Regions from separate parts of the Streptomyces sp. NPDC004647 genome, predicted to be linked through region 2. Evidence: riboswitches for the same ligand, from Rfam matches in the RefSeq annotation. Region 2 holds a riboswitch; each other region holds the start of a gene.
The links. Region 2 has a riboswitch for cobalamin ahead of metE (5-methyltetrahydropteroyltriglutamate--homocysteine S-methyltransferase). Riboswitches for the same ligand answer to the same signal wherever they lie in the genome.
Positions count from the first base shown of each region.

Region 1: it holds a riboswitch for cobalamin, as region 2 does, so the genes downstream of both, ABZW18_RS22130 (CbtB-domain containing protein) here and metE (5-methyltetrahydropteroyltriglutamate--homocysteine S-methyltransferase) in region 2, are expected to answer to the same signal.
Region 3: it holds a riboswitch for cobalamin, as region 2 does, so the genes downstream of both, ABZW18_RS01100 (cobalamin biosynthesis protein) here and metE (5-methyltetrahydropteroyltriglutamate--homocysteine S-methyltransferase) in region 2, are expected to answer to the same signal.
Region 4: it holds a riboswitch for cobalamin, as region 2 does, so the genes downstream of both, ABZW18_RS24120 (ribonucleoside-diphosphate reductase subunit alpha) here and metE (5-methyltetrahydropteroyltriglutamate--homocysteine S-methyltransferase) in region 2, are expected to answer to the same signal.

Region 1 covers NZ_JBEXKU010000050.1:48,728-54,087, forward strand. The annotation lists gene ABZW18_RS22120 (arpA protein) at 1-376, opposite strand, end outside; gene ABZW18_RS22125 (histidine phosphatase family protein) at 945-1,514, opposite strand; cobalamin riboswitch at 1,650-1,805, shown strand; gene ABZW18_RS22130 (CbtB-domain containing protein) at 1,891-2,058, shown strand; gene ABZW18_RS22135 (CbtA family protein) at 2,071-2,859, shown strand; gene ABZW18_RS22140 (ABC transporter ATP-binding protein) at 3,032-4,153, opposite strand; gene ABZW18_RS22145 (ABC transporter permease) at 4,158-4,994, opposite strand; gene ABZW18_RS22150 (ABC transporter permease) at 4,981-5,360, opposite strand, start outside.
Region 2 covers NZ_JBEXKU010000026.1:69,230-74,589, reverse strand. The annotation lists gene ABZW18_RS14285 (HhH-GPD-type base excision DNA repair protein) at 1-464, opposite strand, end outside; gene ABZW18_RS14280 (helical backbone metal receptor) at 810-1,529, opposite strand; cobalamin riboswitch at 1,682-1,834, shown strand; gene metE (5-methyltetrahydropteroyltriglutamate--homocysteine S-methyltransferase) at 1,969-4,278, shown strand; gene ABZW18_RS14270 (hypothetical protein) at 4,268-5,275, opposite strand.
Region 3 covers NZ_JBEXKU010000002.1:45,773-51,132, forward strand. The annotation lists gene ABZW18_RS01080 (class II aldolase/adducin family protein) at 1-282, opposite strand, end outside; gene ABZW18_RS01085 (lysozyme) at 511-1,254, shown strand; gene ABZW18_RS01090 (inorganic phosphate transporter) at 1,426-2,709, shown strand; gene ABZW18_RS01095 (hypothetical protein) at 2,745-2,996, shown strand; cobalamin riboswitch at 3,271-3,402, shown strand; gene ABZW18_RS01100 (cobalamin biosynthesis protein) at 3,641-4,672, shown strand; gene ABZW18_RS01105 (cobyric acid synthase) at 4,669-5,360, shown strand, end outside.
Region 4 covers NZ_JBEXKU010000059.1:20,858-26,217, forward strand. The annotation lists gene ABZW18_RS24120 (ribonucleoside-diphosphate reductase subunit alpha) at 1-1,768, opposite strand, end outside; cobalamin riboswitch at 1,957-2,094, opposite strand; gene ABZW18_RS24125 (YbdD/YjiX family protein) at 2,419-2,646, opposite strand; gene ABZW18_RS24130 (carbon starvation CstA family protein) at 2,643-4,871, opposite strand; gene ABZW18_RS24135 (GntR family transcriptional regulator) at 5,108-5,360, opposite strand, start outside.

The DNA.
Region 1 (5,360 bases), on a different contig from region 2:
TGAACAGCTCGCTGGAATAGAGCTGCTGGATGATGAAATCTTCGGGGATGCGATCACGCGCCACGAAAGCGTTGCCGCGCTCGATGGCGATCCGACCCGGATGGTCCTCCGGCAGTGCGGAGTCCACGGCGATGTTGTAGGCATTGACGGTTTCGACATCATAATGCGCGTGAGGGGCGATCTTCGCGCACTCGAGTCGTAGTGCATCGTTCAGGGAGGAACGAAGGAAGTTGGGCAGTACGCTGCATCCATCCGTCTCCAGCGCGCGCCGGGTGCGAGAAATTACGGACTTCCAGTCCGCACCCTCCGGCTCCGACAGGGGATAGCGGGCCGTGTCCACCACCCGCTCAAGCATCCGAGCTGCCGATGTGCTCATGAAGTTCCTCTCCACGCGCAAGCCCACCGCCCCGGCCCCCGGACATCCCGGGCCAATTCGGTGATTCCTGTCTTCGACGCCATGCAGCGTAAGCAACATGATCCACACACTGTCAAGGGCGCCACCGCCCCCAACAAGCCTGCGCCCGCAGTGTCTTACCGCCCTTCTCGCGAACCCCAGACGGGTTTAGCACATTCATTGCTCGCCATTCATGGCTCCGAGGTTGTCTGTGACACGCGACACTGAACGGTCCTCAACAAGACAGACAAAACTGGTATCTGACTGTTAGCCACCCGGACGAGCCGGGGCCGTACGACGATTGAGAGCGGCGCGAAGTGAGCTGCTCCCGGAACGGGAAATGCATCCAGCGCTCGGCACGGAACCGGACGCGGCTAACGGCAGGGACACGTTTCAACGCCCCAGGCCCGGCACACCACGGCACGGCACGGCACGGCAGGTGACGGTCAGCAAGGCCTCGGACAGGTGGGTGCGGTACGGAACGGGACAGATGCCCCCTGCACCACAGACTGCGAGTTGAGTTGACCGACCCGGGAGACCGCGGTTTGTTTCAACGCCCTGCCGGGGACAGGCGCAGATTCCACCGGCCGAGCCGTCCGCTGAGTTCCACCGCTGCCAGCGGTTCGACGTCCAGTCGCCAGAACGTCTGCGGCGGTAGGCCCAGCGCATGTACGAGGGCCGCCCTGATCACGGTCTGGTCGGCCACCACCAGCACCCGGCCCTCCTCGACGGCCGGCCGGCAGTCGAGCCACGACCCCACTCGGTCGCGGAGGGCGAGCAACGATTCTCCGCCGTGCGGGGCGGCAGCGGGGTCGGCGAGCCAGGCCGCGACCGCCTCCTGCTCCTGAGCGGCGACCTCGTCGAGGGTCCGGCCACGCCACCGCCCCATCGAGCAGGCCGCGAGTTCCGGAGCCGTTACCGCGGTCAGCCCCATCGCCTCGGCGGTCTGCCGGCATCTCAACGACGGTGCGGCGTAGGTCTGCCGTACGGCGGGCAAGGACGGGGCCTGCTGCCGCGCCCGGAGCAGGCCGCGCTCGTCGAGAGGGGCGTCGTCCTCGAAGCGCACCTCGCGCCGGGTCGCACCGGCTGCGGCCGCCAGCAGGGTCATCCGTACGGTCATCCCCCCGCCTCTCTTTCCAGCGCACTCCGGCGCATCCCGTTCCGGCGCACTCCGGCGCATCCGGCGCATTTCGCGGAGCGATCGTAGTCACAGTGCCGCCGCTGCGCCCGACGGGGGCTTGGCCGCGCCCCACGCAGGGCGGTACGGTCTGGAGGTTCATGCGACGGGGCGACGGAAGTCCGGTGAGAATCCGGGACGGTCGCGCCACTGTGTGCCGAGCAGCCGAAACACCCTGGATCGGGTGGTACGGCTGCCGGTGAGTCAGACCCCGCCTTGTCGCGCATGCTCCACCGAATGGGACGCGTGTTCCCCAGGGAGGTTCGCTGTGGCTCTGACCACCGCTTCCAGCTCCACGCCCACGACTGTCACAGCGCCTCTGCCGCTCAAGGCGATCGCGCCCTGGGCCCTCTTCTTCGGCGTGCTCATGATGGTTCTGCTCTACTTCGTCGGTGCCGAACAGGGCGCGACGGCCTTGTTCTCCGGCGAGGGTGTCCACGAGTGGGTCCACGACGGACGCCACCTGCTCGGCTTTCCCTGCCACTGATCCGGCGGAGACATGAACCACATCACCGTCAGATCCCTGCTCGTGCGCGGCATGATCGCAGGTGTCGTCGCCGGGCTGCTCGCGTTCGGACTCGCCTATCTGATCGGCGAACCGCACGTGGAGGACGCGATCGCCCTCGAGGGACAGGGCCACCACACCCATGGGGCGGCGGCCGCCACGCATGCGCACGAGGTCGAGGTCGAACTGGTCAGCCGGCCGGTGCAGTCGACTCTCGGCCTGGCCACCGCCGTCCTCGTCTACGGCGTGGCCCTGGGCGGTATCGCCGCCGTCGTCTTCTGCTTCGCGCTGGGCCGCGTGGGCCGCTTCAGCCCTCGGGCCACGGCTGCCCTGGTCGCCGGTGCGGCCTTCGTCACCGTTTCCCTGGTGCCGTTCCTGAAGTACCCCGCCAACCCGCCGGCCGTCGGTGATCCCGGCACCGTCGACCAGCGGACGATCCTGTACGTACTGATGATCGTCCTCAGCATGCTGCTGGGGCTGGGCAGCATCTGGCTGGGCCGGCGCCTGGCCGCTCGGCTCGGCGCCTGGGACGCGTCTCTGGCCGCAGGCGCGGTCTTCGCGCTGACCGTCGGTGCCGCATTCGTGTTCCTGCCGGCGGTCGACGAGGTCAAGTCCGACTTCCCGGCCGACCTGCTGTGGGGCTTCCGCCTCTCATCGCTGGCCATCCAGGCCCTGCTGTGGACGGCGTTCGGCGTTGTCTTCGGCAGGCTCGCCCAACGCGTGCTCAACCCGAGCCCGTCACGCGAAGGCGTCATTCCGCCGTCCGCCGCACCCGTCGGCTGAGGCGACTGACAGACACGACCGAGGACCCGCCGGGAGCACCCGGCGGGTCCTCGCCGTTATGCCCGCCTTCCACACCAGGTCACTCGGCCGGTGGCGATCCTGGTTCCCGCCCGCCTCTCCCGGCGCGCCTCTCCGGCGCGCCTCGTTCATGGCCGCGACCGAGCGCGTCCCCTCAGGAGTCGAGTACGAGCAGTTGGGCCTCGTCCTGTTCCCACCCGACGCACACGTCTGCGTCGAGGTCGCGCGGGGCCCGCGGACCCGCCGAGAGTTCGCGGACCATCAGGTCCTGCCCTCCGGCACGCAGGCGGTGACGGAGGGTGGCGCCGAGGTTGGTGGAGGACACCACCCGGCCGCTCGCGCTGTTCTCCGCGCGTACCGCCGGGATGAACGCCATGTGCTCCGGACGGATGGACACCGCGTACCGTTCGCCTACGGCTCCGCGATCCCTGACCCGGCCCACGCCCAGTTCGCCGAGGTCGACGACGGCCACGTCGTCCGAGCGTTCCATGACAGTGCACGGAAGCAGATTGGTGTCGCCGAGGAAGTTGGCCACCCAGTCGGTCACAGGATGCGCGTACACGTCCTCGGGAGCGCCCTGCTGGACGATCTTCCCGTCCCGCATCACGACGATCCTGTCCGACATGGACATGGCTTCGTCCTGATCATGGGTGACGAACAGGACGGAGATCCCCAGTGACCGCTGGATGGTCTTGATCTCCTCCTGCATCTGCTCGCGCAGCCGTTTGTCCAGCGCCGCCATCGGCTCGTCCAGGAGGAGTGCCGACGGATTGAAGACCAGGGCGCGGGCGAGCGCGACACGCTGTTGCTGTCCTCCGGAGAGCTGGCGCGGGCGGCGGTCGCCCATTTTCGCCAGACCGACACGGTCGAGCGCCTCCTCGGCCCGCTGACGTCGCTCGGCCGGCCGGACCTTGCGCATCCGCAGGGCGAATTCGACGTTCTCCCGGGCGCTCATATGCGGGAAGAGGGCGTAACTCTGGAACACCACACCGAGGTTGCGATCCTTCGGAGGGAGTCTGTCGACGGGTTGGCCGTTGATCAGCACCATGCCGGAGGTGAGGTCCTCGAATCCCGCGACCATCATCATGGTCGTGGTCTTGCCCGAGCCGCTGGGGCCGAGCAAGGTGACGAACTCGCCGGGACGGACGGTGAGATCGAGATCGTCGACCGCGGTGACGTCGCCGTAGACCTTACGGACCTGGCGCAGTTCGATGGAACCGTCTTCCTGGCTCCCGGTCGGCAGGGCAGTTGTCTGGAGCGGAGCTGAGGTTGTCATGAACTCACCCTGTCTGGTCGGGGGCCACAGTCGTCAGTGGCAGCATCCGGGCGATGGAACGGCGTCGGAGCATGAAGAAGATCTGCACGAGCAGTCCGAGAGTGGCGATCGTGACCAACATGGCCGAGGAAACCGCGATTTCCGGCGTCAGGTTGTACTGGATATCGGTGAACATCTTGACCGGCAGCGTCGTCGCGCTCGGCGACTGCAGGAACAGCGAGATCACCGTTTCGTCGATGGAGACCGCGAATGCGAAGAGCGCGCCCGCGATAAGACCGGGCCGGATGACGGGCAGATACACGAAGCGAGCCACGGACACCACTCCCGCTCCCAGGCTCTGTGCCGAGCGCACCAGCGCCGGGTTCAATCCGGAAAGGCTGGCCCGGACCGTGAGGAAGGTGTACGGGGTGGCGATGACGGCGTGCGCGAGGCCGATCGGAAGGATCGTACCGACGAGTCCGACGGAGTTGAAGAACTGGTAGAAACCCAGCGCCAGGACGATGGGAGGCACGATCATCGGAGCGAGGATCACCCCGGACGCCGCGGACAGTCCCGGAAAACGTCGTCCGTGCAGGGCCACGGCCGCACTACCGCCCAACAATACGGCGAGCGTCACGGCGATACCGGCGGCCTGCAGGCTTGCCAGCACGGCTGATGTCCAGCCCGGATCGCCGAGGAATCCCGTTACTGCGTCGAAGGAGAAGTTGTCCGGCGGGAAGGTGATGTACCGGCTCTGATTGAGTGCCATCGGCACCACGATCGCCGTCGGGACAACGAGAAAGACGAAGACCGGTACGGCGGCGAGCAGCGTCGGTGAAAGTCGAGAACTAGCCGACCTCATGTGTACCCCCTGCACGAAGGATCCGCTGATACAGCGCTACGAGCACACTCACGATGAGGGTCAGAATGAGGGCCAGTGCCGAAGCGCCGGGGAAGTCGGTCAACTCCAGTGCGTAGAAATTGATCTGATTGGCGATCATCATGTCTCCTGGTCCGCCGAGCACGACCGGAGTGATGAAGAACCCGATACAGATGATGAACACCAGCAGCCCCGCCGCTGAAACGCCCGGCACGGTGAGAGGAAGGATGATCCGCCGGAAGACCGACTTCTCGCTCGCGCCCAGGGACCGCGCAGCCAGCTCCAGCCGGTTGTCGATCGCCGCCAGTGCGGCGAAGATCGGGAAAACGGCGTACGGGAGGAGGTAGT
Region 2 (5,360 bases):
CCCGCCGCCTCACGCCACCCCTCGGGCGTCACTCCCAACTGCTTGCCCAGCAGCGCCAGGAAGATCTGGGACTTCTGCTTGCCGTAACCGGGCAGCGCGTTCAGCCGGTCGAGGAGTTCCTTGCCGGAGCCGACATCCCGCCACACCGCGGCCGGGTCGCCGTCGTAGTGATCGACCAGGTACTGGCACAGCTGCTGCACCCGCTTGGCCATGGACCCGGGGTAGCGGTGCACGGCGGGCTTGGCCGACAGCAGCGCGGCGAAGTCGTCCGGATCGTAGGCGGCGATCTCGTGCGCGTCCAGATCGTCGGAACCCAGCCGCTGCGCGATCGTGTACGGGCCGGTGAAGGCCCACTCCATGGGAACCTGCTGATCGAGAAGCATGCCGGTCAGGGCGGCCAGCGGGCTGCGGCCGAGCAATGCGTCGGCCTCCGGCTGCTGTGACAGCCGAATGGTGATGTCCATGGCTGGTCAGGGGTGTGGCATCCGTCAGCCGGAGCCGCTCCCCCATCCCCCTTTCCGTTCCGAACGTGCGGTTGCGTCCCTGGTCGGGCGAACCGGGCTTCGATCCTGCGGGCCCGGCCTCGCGACGGTCCCGCCAGATCCAGGATGGGCCATCCGGCACCGGGTGACCAACGGATCCGCCCGCGTCACTCTGCCGTCCTGCTGTCCCGCTGTTCCGCTGCCCCACCGTCCCGCCGTCCCGCCGTCCCGCCGTCCTGCCGTCCCGCTGTCCTGCTGTCCTGCTGTCCTGCTGTCCTGCTGTCCTGCGCCGGCAGCCCGCCGGCCGTACCCCACGTGCGCGGCCGCTCAGCCGCGAGCTGCCCGCAGCGCCGCGCCGAGCACCGCGGGCGCTTCGGCCAACGACGGTCCGTACCAGGTCAGATGGCGGCCGCTGACCAGCGCCGACGGCAGCTCGGGGAACGCCTCCGGACCGTCGTCCACGGTGAAGCGGTAGGGCTCGTCGGGGAGAACGGCGAGATCGGCCCCCGCCGCGGACAGCTCCTCGAGCGGAATGCGCGGGTAGCGGTCGGCGTGCCCGGCGTACGCATTCTCGACGCCGAGCCGGGCCAGCAAATCGCCCGCGAAGGTGTCCCGGCCGAGCACCATCCACGGCCGCCTCCAGACCGGCACGATCGCGGTCCGGCGTTCGGACGGAGCCCGTACGTCCCGCCAGGCGGCCTCCGCCTCCGCCAGCCAGCCGGGCCGGGCCAGCCCGCAGCCGTCGACCAGGACCCGCTCCAGCTCCGCGAACGCCTGCTCCAGGGTGCGGACTTCGGTGACCAGGACATCCAGCCCCGCGTCCCGCAGCGCGGCCAGATCGCCTTCCCGGTTCTCCTCCTCGTTGGCGATCACCAGGTCCGGAGCGAGGGCGACGATCGCGGGCACGTCCGGGTTCTTGGTGCCCCGGACCCGTACGACGTCGAGATCCGACGGATGGCTGCACCAGTCGGTCGCGGCGACCAGCAGCCCGGGCGCGGTGACGGCCACGGCCTCGGTGAGCGAGGGGACGAGCGAGACGACGCGCATACCGGCGACCCTACGGCGCCGGACCGGCCGGCACCCGTACGCATCCCGGCCGGCATCCCGTTCGTATTCCGAGCGGCTGATCCCGGGTCCGTGGTGCGGCGGTACGCTGGCCGTGCAGCTGGTTCGCCCCGCCCGCCAGGCGGGAGCGTCGCAAGAGGGAACCCGGTGAAAATCCGGGACTGCCCCGCAGCGGTGAGTGGGAACGACCGCCGTCATCAGCACTGGACGCCAGACGTCCGGGAAGCGACGGCCAGTAGGTGCCGTACCTCGTCATGGGGAAGGCGCGCCCGCGAGTCCGAAGACCTGCCACTGCCCGCGCCCCGGCCATGGGGTGCGGCGAACCGGGACCTCGAGGGCGGGTCGGCGGTGGCAGGGCGTCATGGGCCTGTCCCCCATCCGCCTTCCCGAGGTCGCTCAAGAACTCGCGAAGGAGAGTTCCGTGACCGATGCGAACACCGCACGCGTGCGGGCCACCCTGCACGGCTACCCGCGGCAGGGGCCCGACCGGGAACTGAAGAAGGCCGTCGAGGGCTACTGGTCCGGGCGGGCCACCGAGGACGAACTGCTGTGCACGGCAGCCGCGTTGCGCGCCGCCGCCCGGCAGGAGCTCCGGGACGCGGGCATCGACGAGATCCCCACCGGCGACTTCTCCCTCTACGACCATGTGCTGGACACCGCCTGGGCCGTCGGAGCCGTTCCGGCCCGGCACCGGGCCGCCGGGCTCGGCGAGCTGGACACGTACTTCGCCATGGCCCGCGGCACCTCGGAGGTGCCGCCGCTGGAGATGACCAAGTGGTTCGACACCAACTACCACTATCTCGTCCCCGAGTTGAGCCAGGACACCGTCTTCACCGCCGACTCGCGCAAGCAGACCGGCGAGTTCATCGAGGCCAGGGAGGAAGGGCACACCGCCCGGCCGGTGCTGCTCGGCCCGGTCAGCTTCCTGATGCTGTCCAAGCCGGGCCCGGACGCGGACGCCGGATTCGAGCCGCTGACCCTGCTGGACCGGCTGCTTCCGGTGTACGCGTCGCTGCTGGCGGATCTGGCCGAGGCAGGCGCCGGGTGGGTGCAGCTGGACGAGCCCGTACTCGTACAGGACCAGCCGGGCTCGGTACTCGGCGCCACCGCGCGCGCCTACCGCGACCTGTGCGCCGTACCCGGGCGGCCCAAGCTGCTCGTCGCCTCGTACTTCGACGCGCTCGGCGAGGCGCTGCCGGTGCTCGTCGGCTCGCCTGTCGAGGGCCTGGCCCTGGACTTCACCGGACCGGCCGCGGCGAATCTCGCCGCGCTCGCAGCCAACGGCGGACTGCCCGGCCGCCGCCTCGTCGCCGGTGTCGTCGACGGCCGCAATATCTGGGCCACCGACCTGGAGAAGGCACTGGGCACGCTCGCCACCCTCCTGGGTCTTGCCGAGCGGGTCGACCCCGCGCCCTCGTGCTCGCTGCTGCACGTACCGCTGGACGCCGCCGCCGAGCGCCACCTCGACCCTCAGGTGACCCGCTGGCTGTCCTTCGCCCGGCAGAAGACGGCCGAGATCTCGGTGCTCGCCCGCGCCCTGGACGAGGGCCGGGAGGCCGTCGCCCCGCAGTTCGCCGCGGCCCGCGCCGCGCTCGCCTCCCGCGAGGGCTCCGCCCTCACCAAGGACCCCGCCGTACGGGCCAGGAGCGCCGCCGTCACGGACGCCGACACCCGGCGCCCGCAGCCGTACGAGCGGCGGACGGCCGCCCAGCGCGCCCGGCTCGCCCTGCCGCCGCTTCCCACGACCACCATCGGCTCCTTCCCGCAGACCGCCGAACTGCGCGCCGCCCGGGCAGGGCTGCGCTCCGGGCGGCTCAGCGAGGACGGCTACCGGGAGCGGATCGCCCAGGAGATCCGGGATGTGATCGGCTTCCAGGAGAAGGCCGGCCTGGACGTACTGGTGCACGGCGAACCCGAACGCAACGACATGGTGCAGTACTTCGCCGAGCAGTTGGACGGCTTCCTGGCCACCCGGCACGGCTGGGTCCAGTCCTACGGCACCCGCTACGTCCGGCCCCCGGTCCTCGCCGGGGACGTGTCCCGGCCCGCGCCCATGACGGTGGACTGGATCCGCTACGCCCAGTCCCTGACGGAGCGTCCGGTCAAGGGCATGCTCACCGGGCCGGTCACCATGCTCGCGTGGTCCTTCGTCCGCGACGACCAGCCGCTCGCCGAAACCGCCCGGCAGGTGGCGCTCGCCCTGCGCGACGAGATCGCCGACCTGGAGGCCGCGGGCACCTCCGTCATCCAGGTCGACGAACCCGCGCTGCGCGAACTGCTGCCGCTGCGCCGGGCCGCCCGGCCCGGATATCTGGAGTGGGCCACCGAGGCGTTCCGGCTCACCACCGCCGGGGTGCGGGCCGACACCCAGGTGCACACCCATATGTGCTACGCGGAGTTCGGCGAGATCCTGTCCGGCATCGAGGAACTGGACGCCGACGTCATCAGCCTGGAGGCGGCACGGTCCCGGATGGGCATCGCCGGCGAACTGGCCGAGGCCGGCTACCCGCGCGAGGTGGGTCCGGGGGTGTACGACATCCACTCGCCGCGGGTCCCCTCGACCGGGGAGATCGCGGACCTGCTGCGGCAGGCGCTGGCGGCGGTCCCGGCCGAGCGGCTGTGGGTCAACCCGGACTGCGGGCTGAAGACCCGCTCCCCCGAGGAGGTCGCGGCAGCTCTGGAGCACATGACCGCGGCGGCCCGTCAGGTGCGCGGGACGCTCACAGGGTGACGTAGTAGAGGAGCTGCCCCGTCTCGCCCGGGGCAGCTCCCTCGCGCGGTATGAAGACGCTGACGAGCAGCGACGGGCGGCCGTCGGGAGCGGTGAGCAGCGTGGCGGAGGGGTTGGCGAAAGCGGTGCTTCCGGCGTGGGTACGGATCCGCGCCCGGTCGGCGCCGCCCGCGGCCGGGTCGTAGACATAGGTGCCCCAGCTGCCGAAGTCCCCCTCGCGGCGCTGGCCTTCGATCAGCAGCAAGGCGCTGCCGCGGTAGTGGAGGAGGTCGCGGTCGCCGATGTTGCCGCCGGTGCCGTGGGCGAGCAGGGCCGTGTCCAGGCGGCGGTCGGGGCGGGTCTGCCAGGTGGTGAAGCCGGAGAGGGTGGCGCGCAGTTCGCGGTCGGTGCCGCAGTCGGCCCGGTAGTGGCCGGTGAGTTCGACGACGGCCGCCCGGGGGCCACGGATCTCGCTGATGGCGGGGGTGCCCTCGGAGCAGCTGGAGAGAGTCCGCGGGGCGTCGTGCGACCGGTCGGCACGCCCGGCCAACAGGGCGGCGGCGCCCGGGTAGTGCCGTACGGCGAAGTGGTTGTACGGGTCCTGCTCCCAGGCGAGGACGAAGCCGCCGTCGGGGCCCTGTGCGAGGGTCGGCTGGGAGCTGCCGGGGCCGAAGTCGTGCCGCCGGTGCCAGTGCAGCAGGTCCTGGGAGGTGGCGACGGCTGCGTGGAAGCGGCCGTCGCCGAGACGTGAGTGGTAGACGGCCAGGTACCGGCCGTCGGCGGCCTGGACAATCTTGGCCGCGTCCATGCGGCGGCCCGTGCCGTCGACGGCGCCGTAGCGGTGGCCGCGGGCGGCGGTCACCTCCTCGACGAGGCCGCGGAGCGCACCCCGGTCGGCGTCGCTGGGCCGGAGGGCGGCGTCCGCGGGGCGGAGCACGGCGAGCCCGGCCCCGGTGAGGACCAGCAGGACGGCGAGAAGCCCCGCCAACCGTCCGAGGTGGCGGGGGGCGTGGCTCATGCTGGGTTCCAGACTCCGTGTCGGAAGGCGGTGTGCGCCCTCGTCGTTGAAATCGCGGCTGGTCCACTCCGGGTGTCGGGTCCCC
Region 3 (5,360 bases), on a different contig from region 2:
GTTGCGGTAGACGGCCAGATGCATCGGCAGCTCGCTGGTGGGCTTCAGCTCGCCGAGAATCTGCCGGCCGTCGAGGCCGACGCCGACCGCGTCCTGCGGGGTGAGCCGGTCGTACGGCACTCCGGTCGGGGTGACGAGCACGGTCTCTCCGACGCGCACGGACACATTGCCCGAGGTGCCGACGACCAGGCCGTCGGCGACGGTCCGCCGCGCGGTGGCGACGAGGTCGGCCCAGGCCTGCGCCAAGGGTTGCGACGGTTCCACGGGCTCTACGGGCTCCACGGGGGCTCGCTCCTCCATGCCCTCACCTCCGGACCGATCCTGGCAGCCCTGGCGTGCCGGTGGCGAACTTCCGCACCACGGGAACCGCGGGGCGGAGGCATCCACCATTTGACCCTTATGCCCGGGTTAGTGACACGCTGATCGCTATTGCCGAATATCACATGTTTTTGATGGTTCTTCGAGTAGTCTCAGGGCGATTTGTCATGCCCGTCGCCACCGGGGGACATCATGGCTCGTGACCGAACACCTCTACGACTACGACGCCGACGGCGGCTGCTGGCAGTCGCCGTCGCCACACTCACCCTCGGCGGGGCAGCCCTCGCCGAGATCCCGGCCTCCGCCGCCACGAAGCCGCGCGGCCACGACGTGTCCTCCCACCAGGGGAATGTCGACTGGTCGAAGGCGAAGAGCAAAGGCGCGAAGTTCGTCTACGTGAAGGCCACCGAGTCCACCACCTACCGCAACCCCTACTTCGCGCAGCAGTACACCGGTTCGTTCAAGGCCGGGCTGCTGCACGGGGCGTACCACTTCGCCCTGCCGCACAGGTCCTCGGGCAAGACCCAGGCCAGGTACTTCGTGAAGCACGGCGGCAACTGGAGCCGGGACGGCCGGACGCTGCCGCCCGCGGTGGACCTGGAGAACAATCCGTACGGCTCGAGGTGCTACGGCCTGAGCAGGACGAGGATGGTCAGCTGGATCAGGTCGTTCAGCAACGAGGTGAAGCGGAAGACCGGCCGACGGCCGGTGATCTACACGACAGCCCGTTGGTGGAACGACTGCACCGGGCGGAGCAAGGCCTTCGGCCACAATCACGCGCTGTGGCTGGCGCGCTGGGGCTCGTCGCCGGGGAGTCTGCCGGCGGGCTGGTCGTACTGGTCCTTCTGGCAGCGGAGCAACTCGGGCTCACTGCCGGGCGACCAGGACACCTGGAACGGGTCGTTGAAGCAGCTCAAACGGTTTGCCCGCGGCTGAATCCCCGCGGCCTGCATCCAGGCCGCGGGACACCCGGAGGTCGAGCCCCGCGGTGCCGCCGCTCAGCACCGCCGAACAGCGGCACCGCAAAGCCCCCTTGAGTTCACCTTCCGTTCACTCAATATCCCTACGTTCGCCGTGCACTGACCATCGAGCTGATTGCCTGGGTGAATGGAACACATCACGCTTCTCATCGGGATCGTGATCATCACGGCCTTGGTGTTCGACTTTACGAACGGCTTCCACGACACCGCCAACGCCATGGCCACCACCATCTCCACCGGGGCGCTCCGGCCCAAGACCGCGGTGGCGATGTCGGCGGGCCTGAACCTGATCGGCGCGTTCCTCTCCATTGAGGTGGCCAGGACCATCTCCGGCGGCATCATCGACGAGAGTTCCGGTATCCGGCCCGAAGTGATCTTCGCGGGCCTTGTCGGCGCAATCATCTGGAACCTTCTGACCTGGCTGGCGGGCCTCCCCTCCAGCTCCTCGCACGCGCTCTTCGGCGGCCTCATCGGCGCGACCGTCGCGTCTGTCGGCATCGGCGCCGTCAACGCCGACGCGGTCGTCATGAAGGTCCTGATCCCGGCAGTGGCCGCGCCTCTCGTCGCCGGGCTCGCCGCCATGGCCGCGACCCGGCTCACCTACCGGATCGCCCGGAACCGGGACGAGAAGGACACCGCCAAGGGCTACCGCGCCGGGCAGATCGCCTCGGCTGCACTGGTCTCGCTGGCCCACGGCACCAACGACGCGCAGAAGACCATGGGTGTGATCACCCTGGCTCTCATCTCCGGCGGCGTGGTCGCCCCACAGGCCGACCCTCCGACGTGGGTGATCGTCTCGGCCGCCGTGGCCATCGCGCTCGGTACGTACCTGGGCGGCTGGCGGATCATCCGCACCATGGGCAGGGGCCTCACCGACATCCAGCCGCCGCAGGGCTTCGCCGCCCAGACCGGCGCCGCGACCGTCATCCTCGCCTCCTCGCACCTCGGCTTCGCGCTCTCCACCACCCAGGTCTGCTCCGGCTCGGTCATGGGCTCCGGCCTGGGCCGCAAGGGCGGGTTGGTCCGCTGGTCCACGGCCGGCCGCATGGTCGCCGCGTGGGGGCTCACCTTGCCTGCCGCCGGTCTTGTCGCGGCGGCCGCCGCACTGCTGGCGGGCCTGGGCAATTGGGGCGTCGCCGCCGTCGCGGTCCTCGCGCTCGCCGCGTGCGGCACGATCTGGTGGTTCGCCCGCCGCAATGCGGTGGACCACACCAACGTCAATGAGGACGGGACCGCGGAGCCGGTCGGCGTCATCACGGCCGGCCTTCGGACCGTCGCCCCGCCGCAGTCCCGCGGCGCCGCGCACTCCGCCGGCTCCGCGCCCGCTTCCACCGCCGAGGCCGAGCCCGCTGCCCTCGCCGGCGACACGGCCGACCCGCACCAGCCCGCCACCGTCAAGGCCACGGCCTAGCCCAGGCCTGAGTCCGGATAAGGAAAGCAACCGCCATGGACATCGACTGGGCAGCACTCGGCCAGGTCTTCGGCGTCAGCCTCGTGGTGACCGTCGGGATCGTGGGCCTGTTCACCCTTGGGATCGTCGGCATCTCCCGCAAGCAGCAGGGCCTGCCGCAGCCGGACGGCACGGCGGCCGTGGCCGCGACCGCCGGCGCCACATCGCTCGCGCGCACCGGGGCGTACGCCTGCTTCGGGCTGTGCGTTGCCGCCGTCGCCTACGGGATCCATCTGATCGTCGCCTGACCGCGGGACGTCCCACCGCACCACGGGGCCGGAGTGCCGAACGGCGCTCCGGCCCCGCGGTGCTGTTGGACCACCGGCCGCCCGGACGGCCCGGCGTCGGTCACTGACCGAGCCGACTTTTCGATTCTTCGATCAGCACTTTCCGGCTCGGAGCCGACTCGACGCGGCGATCCGGCCCGTGTGTGGGCCTTCGCACACTCTCCCGTCGCAGGTCAAAGGCAAGTTGACGGGCTCCCCGGGGCGTGGTGGACTGCCGGAGCCAAACGGCGGCAGGAGAGGAAGCCGGTGCGAATCCGGCGCGGTCCCGCCACTGTCACCGGGGAGCGCTCCCCCACCCGAGAAGTCACGGCCCGTACAGACGGGTTGGAAGGCCGGGGGATGCGCCGATCCGGGAGCCAGGAGACTCTCACCGCCGGCTACGTCGAACCAGGGCGCGGACCCTGAGTGAGGACATGTCGCCATGCCCGGCCGCCGCCGTACACCCCATCCGTCCCCAGGGCATGTTTCAGGAGCCCCCTCCGGCCCACGATGCTCCTCCGCCATCCGTACGGGTGATGGGGCTGCCCCCGGGTCCGGGCGGACGGTGCGCAGGGTGGACCATGCACCCGTGCCACCCCGCCGAGGCGTGACGGCGATCTGATCCGATGCGTACCGATCACGCCTTCGCGTGCGGTGCCGCCCTCGGCTTCGCCGGCGACCTCGTCGCGGGCGATCCGCGGCGCGGGCACCCCGTGGCCGCCTTCGGACGGGCCGCGGCGGCCGTGGAGCGCCGGCTGTGGCGCGACCACCGCGGATCCGGCGCGCTGCACACCGCGCTGTGCGTGGGCGGCGCGGTGGCCGTGGCGGCCGGACTGACCCGCGCCGTACGCCACTCCCCCGCCGCCGTCGTATCGCTGACCGCCGCCGCCACGTGGGCCGTACTGGGGGGCGCGTCGCTGGGCCGTGAGGCGCGCGCCGTGGGAAGTGCGCTGTCCGCCGGGGACGTCGAGGTGGCCCGGGAGCGGCTGCCGCACCTGTGCGGCCGGGACCCGTACGCCCTGGACGAGCAGCAGATCGCGCGCGCCGTCGTGGAGTCCGTCGCCGAGAACACCTCGGACGCGGTGGTGGGTGCGCTGGTCTGGGGCGGCGTCGCGGGCGTGCCGGGCCTGGTCGGCTTCCGCGCGGTCAACACCCTCGACGCGATGGTCGGTCACCGGTCGCCGCGCCACCTGCGCTTCGGCTGGGCCGCGGCCCGGCTCGACGACGTACTGGGCTTCCCCGGCTCACGGCTCACCGCCGCCCTCACGGTGCTGGCCGGGCCGGATCCGCGCGGCTCCTGGCGTGTACTGCGCCGCGACGCGCGCAAGCACCCCAGCCCGAACGCCGGACCGGTCGAATCGGCATTCGCCGGCGCGCTCGGAGTCCGGCTCGGCGGCACCCTCGCGTACGCGGGCCGGACCGAACACCGGCCCGTACTCGGCGCGGAGAACCGGCCGGTGGCCTCAGCGGACATCGACCGTGCGGTGCGGCTGTCGCAGCGCGTCGGCGCGGCCGCACTGGGCGTCTGCCTGGCCGGACGCCTGCTGTGCGGCGCACTGAGCGCGCGGCGGGCGCGGCGTACGGCGTGGGGCGGCGCCGCTGCCGTACGGGACCCGGGTGCCCGGCTCGTTCCGGGCGCAGGGAAGGGGAAGCGATGAGTGGCACGAGAGGCGGAAGCCGCCCCGGTGGCGGGCTGTTGGTCGCCGGCACCACCTCGGACGCGGGGAAGAGTGTGGTCACTGCGGGCATCTGCCGGTGGCTCGCCCGCAAGGGCATCTCCGTCGCACCGTTCAAGGCCCAGAACATGTCGCTGAATTCGTTTGTGACGCGCGAGGGCGCGGAGATCGGCCGGGCGCAGGCCATGCAGGCGGCGGCCGCGCGGATCGAGCCGACGGCGCTGATGAATCCCGTGCTGCTCAAGCCGGGCGGCGACCGCAGCAGTCAGGTCGTGCTGCTGGGCAAGCCGGTCGGTGAGATGAGCGCTCGCGGGTACTTCGGGGAAGTCGTGGCCCCGGGGAAGGCGCCGTCGGCCGCGGCGGCCGGGCGGGCGGAGCCGTACGCGAGCCGCCAGGAGGAGCTGCTCGGGACCGTGGTGGCGTGCCTGGAGGAGTTGCGGGGCACGTATGACGCGGTGATCTGTGAGGGGGCCGGAAGCCCGGCGGAGATCAATCTGCGGCGGACGGACATCGTGAACATGGGCCTGGCGCGGGCTGCGCGGCTGCCGGTGGTCGTGGTGGGCGATATCGACCGCGGGGGCGTCTTCGCTTCCTTCTTCGGTACCACGGCGCTGCTGAGCCGCGAGGACCAGTCGCTCGTCGCCGGGTATCTGGTCAACAAGTTCCGGGG
Region 4 (5,360 bases), on a different contig from region 2:
CCGGGAAGTGGTCCGGGTGCAGAACTCCGCGCGAGGCACGGGTGGAGGACCAGGCCGGGTGCGGCCCGTGCCGCTCGGCCAGGTCGCAGGAGGCCTCGTACGCCGCCAGCATGATGCGCTCGGCGATCCGCGTGGAGAGCAGGGTCGCCTCGGGGGAGTCGAAGGGCAGCTTCAGCTGGAAGAAGACGTCCTGGAGGCCCATGACGCCGAGGCCGACGGGCCGCCACCGCCCGTTCGACGCCGATGCCTGAGGCGTCGGGTAGAAGTTGACGTCCACGACACGGTCGAGGAAGGTCACGGCGGTACGGACGGTGGCGTCCAGCCGCTCCCAGTCCATCTCGCCGTCGGGGCCGAGGTGCGCGCCGAGGTTGACCGAGCCCAGGTTGCAGACGGCCGTCTCGCCGTCGTCCGTCACCTCCAGGATCTCGGTGCAGAGATTGGAGGAGTGGATGACCTTGCCGGGTTCGGCCGTCTGGTTGGCGGTCCGGTTGGCGGCGTCCTTGAAGGTCATCCAGCCGTTGCCGGTCTGCGCGAGGGTGCGCATCATCCGGGCGTAGAGCTGGCGGGCCGGGACCCGCTTGTGCGCCAGGCCCGCGGCCTCCGCCTCGCGGTACGCGCTGTCGAACTCCTCGCCCCACAGGTCGACGAGGTCGGGCACGTCCACCGGGGAGAACAGCGACCACTCGGCGTCGGCCTCCACGCGGCGCATGAACTCGTCCGGGATCCAGTGCGCGAGATTGAGGTTGTGGGTGCGGCGCGCGTCCTCACCGGTGTTGTCGCGCAGCTCCAGGAACTCCTCCAGGTCCGCGTGCCAGGTCTCCAGGTAGACACAGGCCGCGCCCTTGCGCCGGCCGCCCTGGTTGACCGCGGCGACCGAGGCGTCGAGGGTGCGCAGGAACGGCACGATCCCGTTGGAGTGCCCGTTCGTGCCGCGGATGAGGGAGCCGCGGGACCGCACGCGGCTGTACGGCAGACCGATGCCGCCCGCGTGCTTCGACAGCCGCGCGACCTGGTGGTAGCGGTCGTAGATCGAGTCCAGCTCGTCGAGCGGCGAGTCCAGCAGATAGCAGGAGGACATCTGCGGGTGCCGGGTGCCGGAGTTGAAGAGCGTGGGGGAGCTGGGGAGGTATTCCAGCCGGCTCATCAGCCGGTAGAGCGCGGTGACCTCGCCGACCGCACGGTCCGGGCCCGCCGCCGGATCGAGCGAGGTCTCGGCGAGTCCGCAGGCCACTCGCAGCATGAAGTGCTGCGGGGTCTCGATGACCTGACGGGTGATGGGGTGGCGCAGCAGGTACCGGCTGTAGAGGGTGCGCAGGCCGAAGTAGCCGAAGCGGTCGTCGGCGCCGTCGGCGATGGCGACCTCGACCAGCGTGTCGAGCCGGGCGGCGTGCAGCCGTACGAACTCCGCGGTGCCGTCGGCGATCAGACCTTCGCGGTGGCCGACCTCGACCGAGGCGGTGAAGCAGTCCGCGCCCTGACCGGCCGCCTCGTCGGCGATGGCGCGGGTGAGCAGCCGCGCCGCGAGCCGGGAGTACTCGGGGTCCTCCGAGATCAGACCGGCGGCGGCCTCGGTCGCCAGTTCCCGCAACTCGGCCTCGTCGGAACCCGCGTGGCGGCCGCGGAGCGCGGCTGCGGCGACCCTGCCCGCGTCGGTCGCGGGCAGATCGGCGGTGAGGTCGGTCAGGGTACGCAGCAGCGCGGTGCCGGGGCCGTCGGTGACGGTGCTGTCCACGACCGCGGCGGAATCCGTGGCGGATTCGGGTGACACAGGCTCCGTGTCTGCCGCAAGCGGTGCGGGCGCGATGGTCACGTGGTGCTCTCCCTCGCTCGGCTGGGGCCGCGAGGGGTGCTCGACGGGCGCATGCGGGCGTACCGCACCCAGGGCAGGGCAAGCACACCGCGCAGCGTCCACCGGCCCAACCCGCGAGGCCCGGACGATTGGTCGCCCGGCTCGGTCGAGCAGGGCAGGCTGCCGGCAGGTCATCGGACTAGGAAGCACGCGAACATGCGCACTTCATACCGTTGCGGGACAGTTCCGGATTCGCACCGGATTCCCCTGCGTGGACAGCGAGCACGAGCATACATCTTGTGTTGCCGACCGCGTGCAACACCACATGTAGTGTCGTGACTTCGGGGGTGCGGTTTGCAGGGGAACACTTGTGGTACAGGTGGCAGGCCGCCGCAGCACGGGGAAGCGGGCGCCTTGCACGGTCAGGATTTCCTTTCGGGATGTCTGCGCGGGCCGGTCGGCCGGTGCTTCACGGCCTTGACTGCCGTACGCGTGCCCGAACGATGCCGGCGCCCGGCCCCCGTGCGGGCGGGTGCGCACGGGGAGCGGAACGGACAGCGGGCCGCCGCCCCGGTCCTGGGGCGGCGGCCCGCTTCCATCCGTACCGCGTGCGGCGTATCGCGTGCCGCTCAGCAGCAGCGGAAGCCGTCGCGCGGATCGGCCTCCCGCGCATCGGTGCGCTGCCGCTCGAAGTCCCGCCGGGTCAGCACCTTTGCCTCCGGGTCGCAGGTCCGCGCATGGGCGACGTACCGGTCGTACGCAGCCTCGCCCGACGCCTCGCGCCAGAACCAGCGGATCCGCGAGACGGCCCTCCGTACGGTCCGGGCGCGCCCGGCCCTTACGGTCCCGGCACTCACACCGGCCCCCCGGAGACGGGAGCGGAGTCGGAGTCCGGGGTGTCGTCCTTCCGGATCCCGCCCTCGCTGCCGACCCCGGCCGCGACCAGTTCGGCCTTCTCCTCCTGCGTGGGGATGAGCCCGGCCGGGGCGACCAGCTTCGACTCGACGTAAGGCGTCTCCTTGAGCTGTGTGGCCTCCGGGTTGCGGACCGCCTTGATGCACACCCGCGTGGCGTCCGCGATCACCACGACGATCAGGATCGCGAACAGCGCCGCCAGGACGCCGTCGACCGTGGTGTTGGTGACCACGGTGTGCATCTCGTCCATGTTCTTCGCGGGCGGCAGCACCTTCCCGGCATCGATCCCGGCCTGGGCCGCGTCACGCTGAGCGAAGAAGCCCACCCGCGGGTCTTCGGAGAAGACCTTCTGCCAGCTCGCGGTGAGCGTGACGGCCGCGTCCCAGGCCAGCGGAACCGCCGTCACCCAGGCCCACTTGAGCCGCCCGGACTTGACGAGCAGGGTGGTGCACACCGCGAGCGCGACCGCGGCCAGCAGCTGGTTCGCGATACCGAACAGCGGGAACAGCTGGTTGATGCCGCCCAGTGGGTCGTGCACGCCGACCCACAGGAAATAGCCCCACGCGCCGACCACGACCGCGCTGGCGGACCACAGGCCCGGCTTCCAACTGACGTCGCGGAACGGCTTGTAGACGTTGCCCAGCATGTCCTGGAGCATGAACCGGCCGACCCGGGTGCCCGCGTCCAGCGTGGTGAGGATGAACAGGGCCTCGAACATGATGGCGAAGTGGTACCAGAAGGCCTTCATCCCGGCACCGCCGACGACCGCGGAGAAGATATCCGACATGCCGATCGCGAAGGTCGGCGCGCCGCCGGTCCGCGACAGCAGCGACTGCTCCTCGACGTCCTTGGCCGCCTGTGCCAATTGGTCGGGGCTGATGGTGTAGCCGAGGTTCGCCACCGCTTCGGAGGCGGACTGGACGCTGTCACCGATGACACCTGCGGGCGAGTTCATCGCGAAGAACAGACCGGGCTCGATGATGCACGCGGCGATCAGCGCCATGATGGCGACGAAGGACTCCATCAGCATCGAGCCGTAGCCGATCATCCGGACCTGCGTCTCCTTCTGGATCATCTTCGGGGTGGTTCCCGAGGAGACCAGGGCATGGAAGCCGGACAGCGCGCCGCAGGCGATGGTGATGAAGACGAACGGGAAGAGCGAGCCCGCGAAGATCGGACCGTCCCCGCGGGAGGCGAAGTCGGTGAGCGCGGGCATCTTCAGGGACGGCAGGGCGATGACCACGCCGAGCGCCAGCAGGCAGATCGTGCCGATCTTCATAAAGGTCGACAGATAGTCGCGGGGCGCCAGGAGCATCCACACCGGCAGTACGGAGGCGACAAAGCCGTAGGCCACCAGCCAGATGACCAGTGTGCCGGGCTCCAGGGTGAAAGTGTCAGCGAGCGAGGACTCGGCGATCCAGCTGCCGGCGACGATCGCGAGGAGCAGCAGCGCCACCCCGATGACAGAGACCTCGGTGACCCTGCCGGGACGGAGAATCCGCAGGTAGAAGCCCATGAACAGGGCGATCGGGATGGTCATCGCGATGGAGAAGGTGCCCCAGGGGGATTCGGCGAGCGCGTTGAGCACCACCAGCGCCAGCACCGCCAGCAGGATGATCATGATCGCGAACACGGCTACGAGCGCCGCCGCCCCGCCGAACGGGCCGATCTCGTCCCTGGCCATCTGGCCCAGCGACTTGCCGTCGCGGCGCATGGAGAAGAACAGCGTCACCATGTCCTGCACCGCACCCGCGAAGATCACACCGACGATGATCCAGATGGTGCCCGGCAGATAGCCCATCTGTGCGGCGAGCACCGGGCCCACCAGTGGCCCGGCCCCCGCAACCGCGGCGAAGTGGTGCCCGAGGAGCACCCGGCGGTCGGTGGGGTGGAAGTCGACACCGTTGTTGAGCCGTTCGGCCGGTGTGGCGCGCGTCCTGTCGACCTTCAGCACGCGTTTGGCGATGAAGCGCGAGTAGAAGCGGTAGGCGATGGCGTACGAGCCGAGGGCGGCGGCTACCATCCAGACGGCCGACACCTCCTCGCCGCGCGAGAGCGCCAGCACGGACCAGCCGGCCGCACCGATCATGGCGACGAGAGCCCAAATGGCAACCGACACAGGGTTGACGCTGCGCTTCGGGGCGTTGGGTGGTGCTGGCTCTGGCATGACAACGGCTCCGTCCCTGACGATGATCTCCTGCGCAATGCGCCTGGAAATCTAAGTCAGCGTCCCGGCACGCGTCACTACCCGTCCGCATACCGGTACGGACACGGTTGGGAAACCAGCAGGTCAGCGGGGGTCCGCGCCGGTGTCAGTCCGCAGGCCGCCGGAGCCGGGCCACGCTGTGCCGTCCCGGGGGATACCCCCCGGGCCCCCAACTGGGTCGGGGGTGGCCCGCCTTCTCAGTCCGCCGGCCGCTGCAGCCGTGCTACGAACTTGTACCGGTCGCCGCGGTAGACGGACCGCACCCACTCCACCGGCTCGCCCTGCGCGTCGTGCGAGTGCCGCGAGAGCATCAGCATCGGCAGCCCTACGTCGGTGCCGAGCAGCCCCGCCTCGCGCGGTGTGGCCAGTGAGGTCTCGATGGTCTCCTCGGCTTCTGCGAGGCGCACGTCGTAAACCTCCGCCAGGGCCGTATAGAGAGAGGTGTACTTG